2 linked regions of the Prosthecodimorpha staleyi genome follow. The protein of the gene in region 1 interacts with the protein of each later gene in a pairwise test. Links are inferred from orthologs where the notes say so. Each region holds a gene or a part of one and is shown on either strand. Other genes may lie near its edges. The genes, in order: KL771_RS00605 and KL771_RS13075.

Evidence for each region.
Region 2: the proteins of KL771_RS00605 (region 1) and KL771_RS13075 interact in binary tests that used the Escherichia coli proteins (3 or more experiments, as listed by UniProt). The link is inferred for Prosthecodimorpha staleyi from one-to-one orthologs.

The regions. Positions count from the first base shown.
Region 1 is NZ_JAHHZF010000001.1:139,003-142,259, forward strand. What follows is about bases 49-2,990. They hold KL771_RS00605 (NAD(P)H-hydrate dehydratase), read right to left. Parts: upstream 2,359-2,990; coding sequence 739-2,358; downstream 49-738. Other genes in these bases: KL771_RS00600 (molybdopterin-dependent oxidoreductase), read right to left, coding at 49-603; KL771_RS00610 (dienelactone hydrolase family protein), read right to left, coding at 2,435-2,990. Outside these bases: more of KL771_RS00600, read right to left, coding at 1-48; more of KL771_RS00610, read right to left, coding at 2,991-3,196. UniProt on the Escherichia coli protein: Bifunctional enzyme that catalyzes the epimerization of the S- and R-forms of NAD(P)HX and the dehydration of the S-form of NAD(P)HX at the expense of ADP, which is converted to AMP.
Region 2 is NZ_JAHHZF010000006.1:78,224-81,369, reverse strand. Bases 138-2,968 are described here. They hold KL771_RS13075 (TrmH family RNA methyltransferase), read right to left. Parts: upstream 2,055-2,968; coding sequence 1,221-2,054; downstream 138-1,220. Other genes in these bases: KL771_RS13070 (hypothetical protein), read left to right, coding at 2,368-2,968; KL771_RS13080 (DUF1203 domain-containing protein), read left to right, coding at 676-1,185. Also shown: KL771_RS13090 (thymidylate synthase), read right to left, coding at 1-89; more of KL771_RS13070, read left to right, coding at 2,969-3,093. UniProt on the Escherichia coli protein: Specifically methylates the ribose of guanosine 2251 in 23S rRNA.

The sequences.
Region 1 (3,257 bases):
CTTGGCGCCGCGCTCCTTGCGGGCCCGGATGGCGTGGGTCATCACGTTGACCTGGGTGGCGACCGCATTGGTGCCCCAGATGACCACGAAATCGGACTTCGCCATCTCGCGCGGGTCGGGCCCGGCGAGCCGCCCGGTGCCGGCGATGTAGCCGGTCCAGGCCATGTTGGTGCAGATGGTATCGAACTGGTTGGAATAGCGCCCGGCATGGCGCAGCCGGTGGATGCCGTCGCGCTGCACCAGGCCCATCGTGCCGGCATAATAGTAGGGCCAGACCGCCTCGGAGCCGTGCTGCGCGGTCGCCGCCACGAAGGCCTCTGCGATCCGGTCGAGCGCCTCGTCCCAGCTGGCGGTCCGGAACTGGCCCGAGCCCTTCGGGCCGGTGCGGACGAGCGGCGTGGTCAGCCGGTCGGGATGGTGGATGCGCTCGGCATAGCGGGCGACCTTGGCGCAGATGACGCCGGCCGTGTAGTCCATGTCCTCGGAGCCGCGCACGCGCCCGATGGTGCGCTCGTCGATCAACTCGACATCGAGCGCGCAGGTCGACGGGCAATCATGCGGACAGGCCGAGTGGCCGATGCGGACGGGGACGGGACGGTTCATGACGCCTCCGGTCGGATGAGCCCGCCAGTCTAGGCGATGGCTCCGCCGCATCAACCGGCAATGTTCCGCCGCAACCGCAACCCTGCCCGACCGCGCGCACGGACCGTCAGACGGCCGGCCCGAAAGCCCGCCGTCTCAGTCCGTGCCGCCCGGCTCGTCCTCGTCTTGGCTGCCGACCAGGAGGCGGCGCGGCGGCAGGGTCGGGCCCTCCTGGCGGATCGCGACCGGCGGGGGCTCGGCCGGCGGCAGGGCGGCGCGGCGATAGAGATCGGCCAGCACCGGCTTCAGTTCGGCTGCCAGATCCTCGGCGATCAGCCCCGGCCCGGCCCGGCGCCCGCATTCGCCATGCAGCCAGACCGCGGCCGCGGCGGCCTCGTAGCCGGGCAGTCCGCGCGCCAGCAGGCCGCCCGCGATCCCGGCGAGCACGTCGCCGGACCCGGCGGTAGCCAGATCCGGCGGCGCATTGTCGTTGATCGCGGCCCGGCCGTCGGGTGCCGCCACCACCGTATCGGTGCCCTTGAGGACGACGATCGCGCCCGACCGGCGCGCCGCGGCCACGGCCCGTTCGGTCTTCGGCCGGTCGCCGACCGCCCGTTCGGCGAGATCGGGGAAGAGCCGCGCGAACTCGCCCTCATGCGGCGTCAGGATGACCGGTGCGGGTCGCCCGCGGACGCGGTCGAACAGGGTCTCGGGAGCGTCGGCGAAACTGGTCAGCGCGTCGGCATCGAGCACCAGCCCGGCGCGGCCGGCGAGCGCGGCTGCGACCAGAGCCCGCGTCCCCTCCCCGACCCCGGCGGCCGGACCGAGCACCACGGCATTGCGCCGCGGATCGGCCAGAAGCGCGGCGAAGCCGGCCGCATCGGCGAAGGCCTCGATCATCACGGCGGTCAGGTGCGTGGCGGCGATGGCCGCAGCCGCCTCCGGGGCGACCAGCGTCACCAGTCCCGCCCCCGCCCTGAGCGCCGCCTCCGCGGACAGCCGTGCCGCCCCGGTCCGCAGCGCCGGGCCGCTCAGCACCAGCGCATGGCCGCGCGAATATTTGTGATCGCCGAGCCGCGGCGCCGGCAACCGGTCGAGCCAGAGCGCCGGGCAATTCTGGCGGAGCGCCGGGCCGATCTCGCGCAGCGTCCAGTCCGGAATGCCGATATCGGCCGTGATCACCGTGCCGCAATGGGCCCGGCCCGGCATCAGTAGGTGGCCCGGCTTGCGGCGGAAGAAGGTGACGGTGGTCTGGGCGTGGAGCGCCGCGCCGCAGACCGCGCCCGTCCGACCGTCGATGCCCGACGGCAGGTCGACCGCCACGACCGGCCTGCCCGACCGGTCGACCGCCTCGACCACGCGGCGCGCCTCGCCCTCGAGCGTCCGCGCCAGGCCGGCCCCGAACAGCGCATCGACGACGACGCCGGCCTGCGCCAGCATGGGAACCACTCCATCCCCGTCGAGCGGTTCCGTCGCGCCGCGCCAGGCCGCGGCCGCCAGGGCGGCATCGCCGGAAAGACGCGAACGATCGCCGAGCAGGGCGAGCCGGACGGCATAGCCGCGCTCGGCCAGGATGCGCGCCGCCACGAAGCCGTCGCCGCCATTGTTGCCCGGACCGCACAGAACCAGCACGCGCGTGCCGAGCACATGCCGGAACGCGGTCGCATCCGCGACGGCACGGCCGGCCCGCTCCATCAGCCGGATGCCGGGCGTGCCGGCATCGATCGTCAGACGGTCGGCGCGGCTCATCTCGGCCGGGGTCAGAAGTTCGTTCATGGCTGCCGATGGAACCGGATTTCATCGTTGGAAGCAACGATGTCACGGCACGATCCCGGCCCGGCCCGGCCGGCCGCTACCTGCGATGCGCGGCCAGGAAGGCGCCGGCGCGCTCGATCGCATCCCGGCGCGCGGCCGGATCGGTGCCGGTATGGGCCGATCCGGTGCCGCTGCCGGTGAAGGCGAGGCCGGCCGCCGAATGGATCTTGAGATCCGGATGGTCGAAATCGTGATAGGCGCCCGGATAGGTGACCAGCGTCACGTGGCCGGGATCGCCGGCCGCCAGCCTCCGGCAGGGCTCGGCCGGCGTCCAGTCGTCGGCCTCGCCGATCAGGATCAGGAGATCGGTGCGGCTCTTCCAGGTGCCCCGCTCGGCCTGCACCCGGCAGCCCGGATAGAAGGCGATCGCCGCCCGGAAATCAGGCGATCCGGCGGCGCGGGCGGCCGAACCGACCGCATTGAGGACCGTGCTGCCGCCATTCGACCAGCCGAGCAGGAAGATGGCGTCGCGGCGCACGTCCGCGCGCCCGGCGAGATGGTCGAGAACGGTCATGGCATCGCCGATGCGCTCGCGCCCGGCCCGGGCGACCCGGTCGGAGGTGCGACACTGGCTGCCGGAGGCGCCGCGCGAGCCGAAGCTGTCGGGCATCACGACCCGATATCCGGCGGCCGACAGGCGTTCGCCCCAATCGGCGTGGCGCGCGCTGACGCGGCCCTTGCGGTCATAGAGCCCCGAACAGCCGTGCAGGGCGATCACGGCCGGATGCGGGCCGGGTCCGGCCGGCGACCAGACGTGCGCCCGCAGGGCCGGGCCGGAGGCGCCCGCCGGAATGGTCATTTCCACGCCGGTCGTTTCGGCGGCACGGCCAGTCGAGCCCAAACCGAGCAGCAAGACGGCC
Region 2 (3,146 bases), on another replicon or contig:
CGAGTGCCAACGTTCCGGTTCGCTCCGTTGTTTAGCTTCCCATAAAGCTCAACGAGCAAGGCATCCAGGCTATCGCCTTCAATCTCCAAAATGCCCCTCCATCCGATTGAGCTTTGGGTTAAGTGTGCCAGAACCCGCTGCGGGTGCCACTTGTGTGCATCGTCTGCCTGCACGGCTTGATTGTCTAGAGGCGCTACCCAGAACGGGTCCGTGGTTTCGGGATGCGCGGGTCCTACGCGGCAAACGCGATGATCGACCGGACGCGTTGTAGCGACCAATACAAAACTTTTTGCGTGCTGTAGGTACACTTGAAGTGAAACTTGGTGCCGGCAGAGGGGATTGAACCCCCGACCTTCGGTTTACAAAACCGCTGCTCTACCGCTGAGCTATGCCGGCGTCGGCGGAGCCATAGCATAGGCGGCGGCGGGATTCATCCCCCGGATCGGGTGGAGGGCATGCCGGTTGGGGATGGCTCGTGGGAGGCCGGACGCTGGGGATGGCGAGCCATTGTGGCGGTCGGCCGGGCGGTGAGGGAAAGGTCGCCGGCGGCGCGGTGCGGGCGGGATCGGTCGGCGACGGCGGACGGAAGCGCCGGCGGCGTCGCAAATCGGGTCGTCGGACGGGGCGCGGCCGGGCAGGGTGGCCGGGCTTCAACGCCCGTCCGGGAGACCGTCCATGACCGCCACGCTTTCGATGCCCGAGACCCGTGCCCTGCCGTTCCGCATCTGCGGCATCGATCCGGCCGCCGTCGCGGCTGCCTTCGCGCTCGACGCTGACGGGCTCGCCGCGATCGGCGCCGTGCGGGTGATCGCGGAGGCGGGCGGCGGCTATCCGTGCCGCGTCACGCTCGACGAGGCCGAGGCCGGCGAGGAACTGCTCCTGATGAACTACGAGCACCAGCCGGCCCTGAGCCCCTATGGGGCGCGCGGGCCGATCTATGTGCGCCGGCGCGGGCTCGACCGGGCCGGCCCCCTGGTGCTCGACCATGTGCCGGCGCAGATCCGCACGCGGCTCCTGTCGGTGCGCGCCTATGACGGCGCCGACATGATCGTCGAGGCCGAGGTCGTCGAGGGCGCGGACCTGGAGCCGCTGGCGACCGCCTGGCTGGCGCGGCCGGAGATCGCCTATCTGCATGTCCATTTCGCCCGCCGCGGCTGCTACGCCGCCCGGGTCGAGCGGGCCTGACGGGCGCCAGGGAAAGGGCCCCCCGACGCGGCGGGCTATGCCGCTCCCTCCGCGGCCGGCATGGCACGGCCGACCAGATAGAGCGCCAGCACGGCGGCGTTGGAGACGTTGAGGCTCTTGATCGGGCCGGGCATGTCGAGCCGGACCATCTGGTCGCAGGCGTCGCGGGTGATCGGCCGCAGGCCCTTGCCCTCCGAGCCGAGCACCAGCACGGCGCGCGCGCCCGGCCGGACCGCCTCGATCGGCTCCGGGCCGTCGCTGTCGAGCCCGATCACCGTGAAGCCGTCGTCGCGCAGCGCGTTGAGCGTGCGTGCCAGGTTGACCACCTCGACATGGGTCAGGAGATCGACCGCGCCGGAGGCGGACTTGGCCAGCACGCCGGTCTCCTCCGGGCTGTGCCGCGTGGTGGTGAGCAACGCGTCCGCGCCGAGCGCCACGGCCGAGCGCATCACCGCGCCGACATTGTGCGGGTCGGTCACCTGATCGAGCGCCAGCACCAGCCGCGCCTTGCGCAGTGCCGACATGCGGTCCGTGGTCAGCGTCTCGGTCTCGACCAGGACGCCCTGGTGGACGGTGTCGGCGCCGACGCGCGCATCGATCCAGCGCGGCTCGACTTGTTGCGGCTCCACCGGGAAGGTCAGCCCGCGCTCCCTCAGCCGTGCCTCCGCATTGCGCGTGACATAGATGGCGTGGATCACCCGGTCGGGATTGGCGAGCGCCATTTCCACCGGATGCAGGCCATAGAGGAAGACGCGGCCCTCCGGCGCCGGATTGCCGCCGCCGGTGCGGCGACGCTGGGCGACCGGCGGTTTGGACGGCCGGCGTCCGGGGCGCGCGGCACGGGGCTTGTCGGGGTGGTCTTCGGTCATGGGGCGGGCCACTCGGTGCGTGATCGCCTTCCATAGGCCGCCTGCGCCCCAGGGGGAAGGGCGCAGCGCCCGTCGGGAGGCCGTCCGTCGACGCTCCAGGCTTCGAGGGCGACGCGACGGACGGCGGGAGCGAGATGGCGCCTGGCGGGCGCTGGAGCCGCCGTGGCGCGCCGGACGTTCACCCGGACGCCGTTCGGTCTGATCAGTCCAGGGGCCCATGGCGGCGAATGCATAGCCGGTGGTTGCAAAGCCGATGGGAATCGATCTGCTAGGGGTCGTTCTGTCCGGCCGACCCTCTCGGGGATTTCAGGTGATGAGCGACGATGCCGAACTTCTGCGAAGAATTCTGTCCTTTGCAGATGCCTCTCTTCCCGCTGGACCGATGGATCCCGGCTTCGACATCGAGACGATTCAGGGCCCTGACAAATCCTCGCGCATTCTCAGACGACTGCGGAGCAGCAGTCCCGGAGGCCTGACATTCTTCAACGGCTATCTGAAAGTCTATGGCGTCCGGGGCGAGCGCGGCATCGACATTCGTCATTGGAATGCGGAGTCGAGCTGGAAATTCGCCTGGCCAAGCGATCTGAGGCCCTATTGGTGCTTTGCCGGTACGGCCATGGGCGAGCAGTTCGCGGTCGAAACCGTACCGGGGGACGGACCGGCCGCCTCCGCGGTCTATTCCCTGGATCCGATAACCATGGAACCCAGCGTCTTTGCGAGCGCCATGGACGATTTCTTCGTTCTGTTCAGTCAAGGCCCGGAAGCCTTCATCTACGAGGATGTGTATCGGGACATCGTCGAGAAGCATGGCGCCATCGGGATGAAAGACGGCGTGTCGGTCATGCCGCCCCGCGTTTTCCGGCGTGACGTCGATGCCAAGTCGGTCTTCATATCGGACTACCGGACCATGATGACGATCAACGGTGACTGCTTTTCGGAGGCCTCAAAACTTCCGGTCGGCGCACAAGTCCTCGGACTGACGGCTTACAGCGACGACCAGAACCGTGAGCGGATCCGATTCCGGGTTCGGAGCCACTGAAACCGCTCGTTGGGCTCGTCATGCGCGGGATTGGAAGGGCGACCCGATGGTCC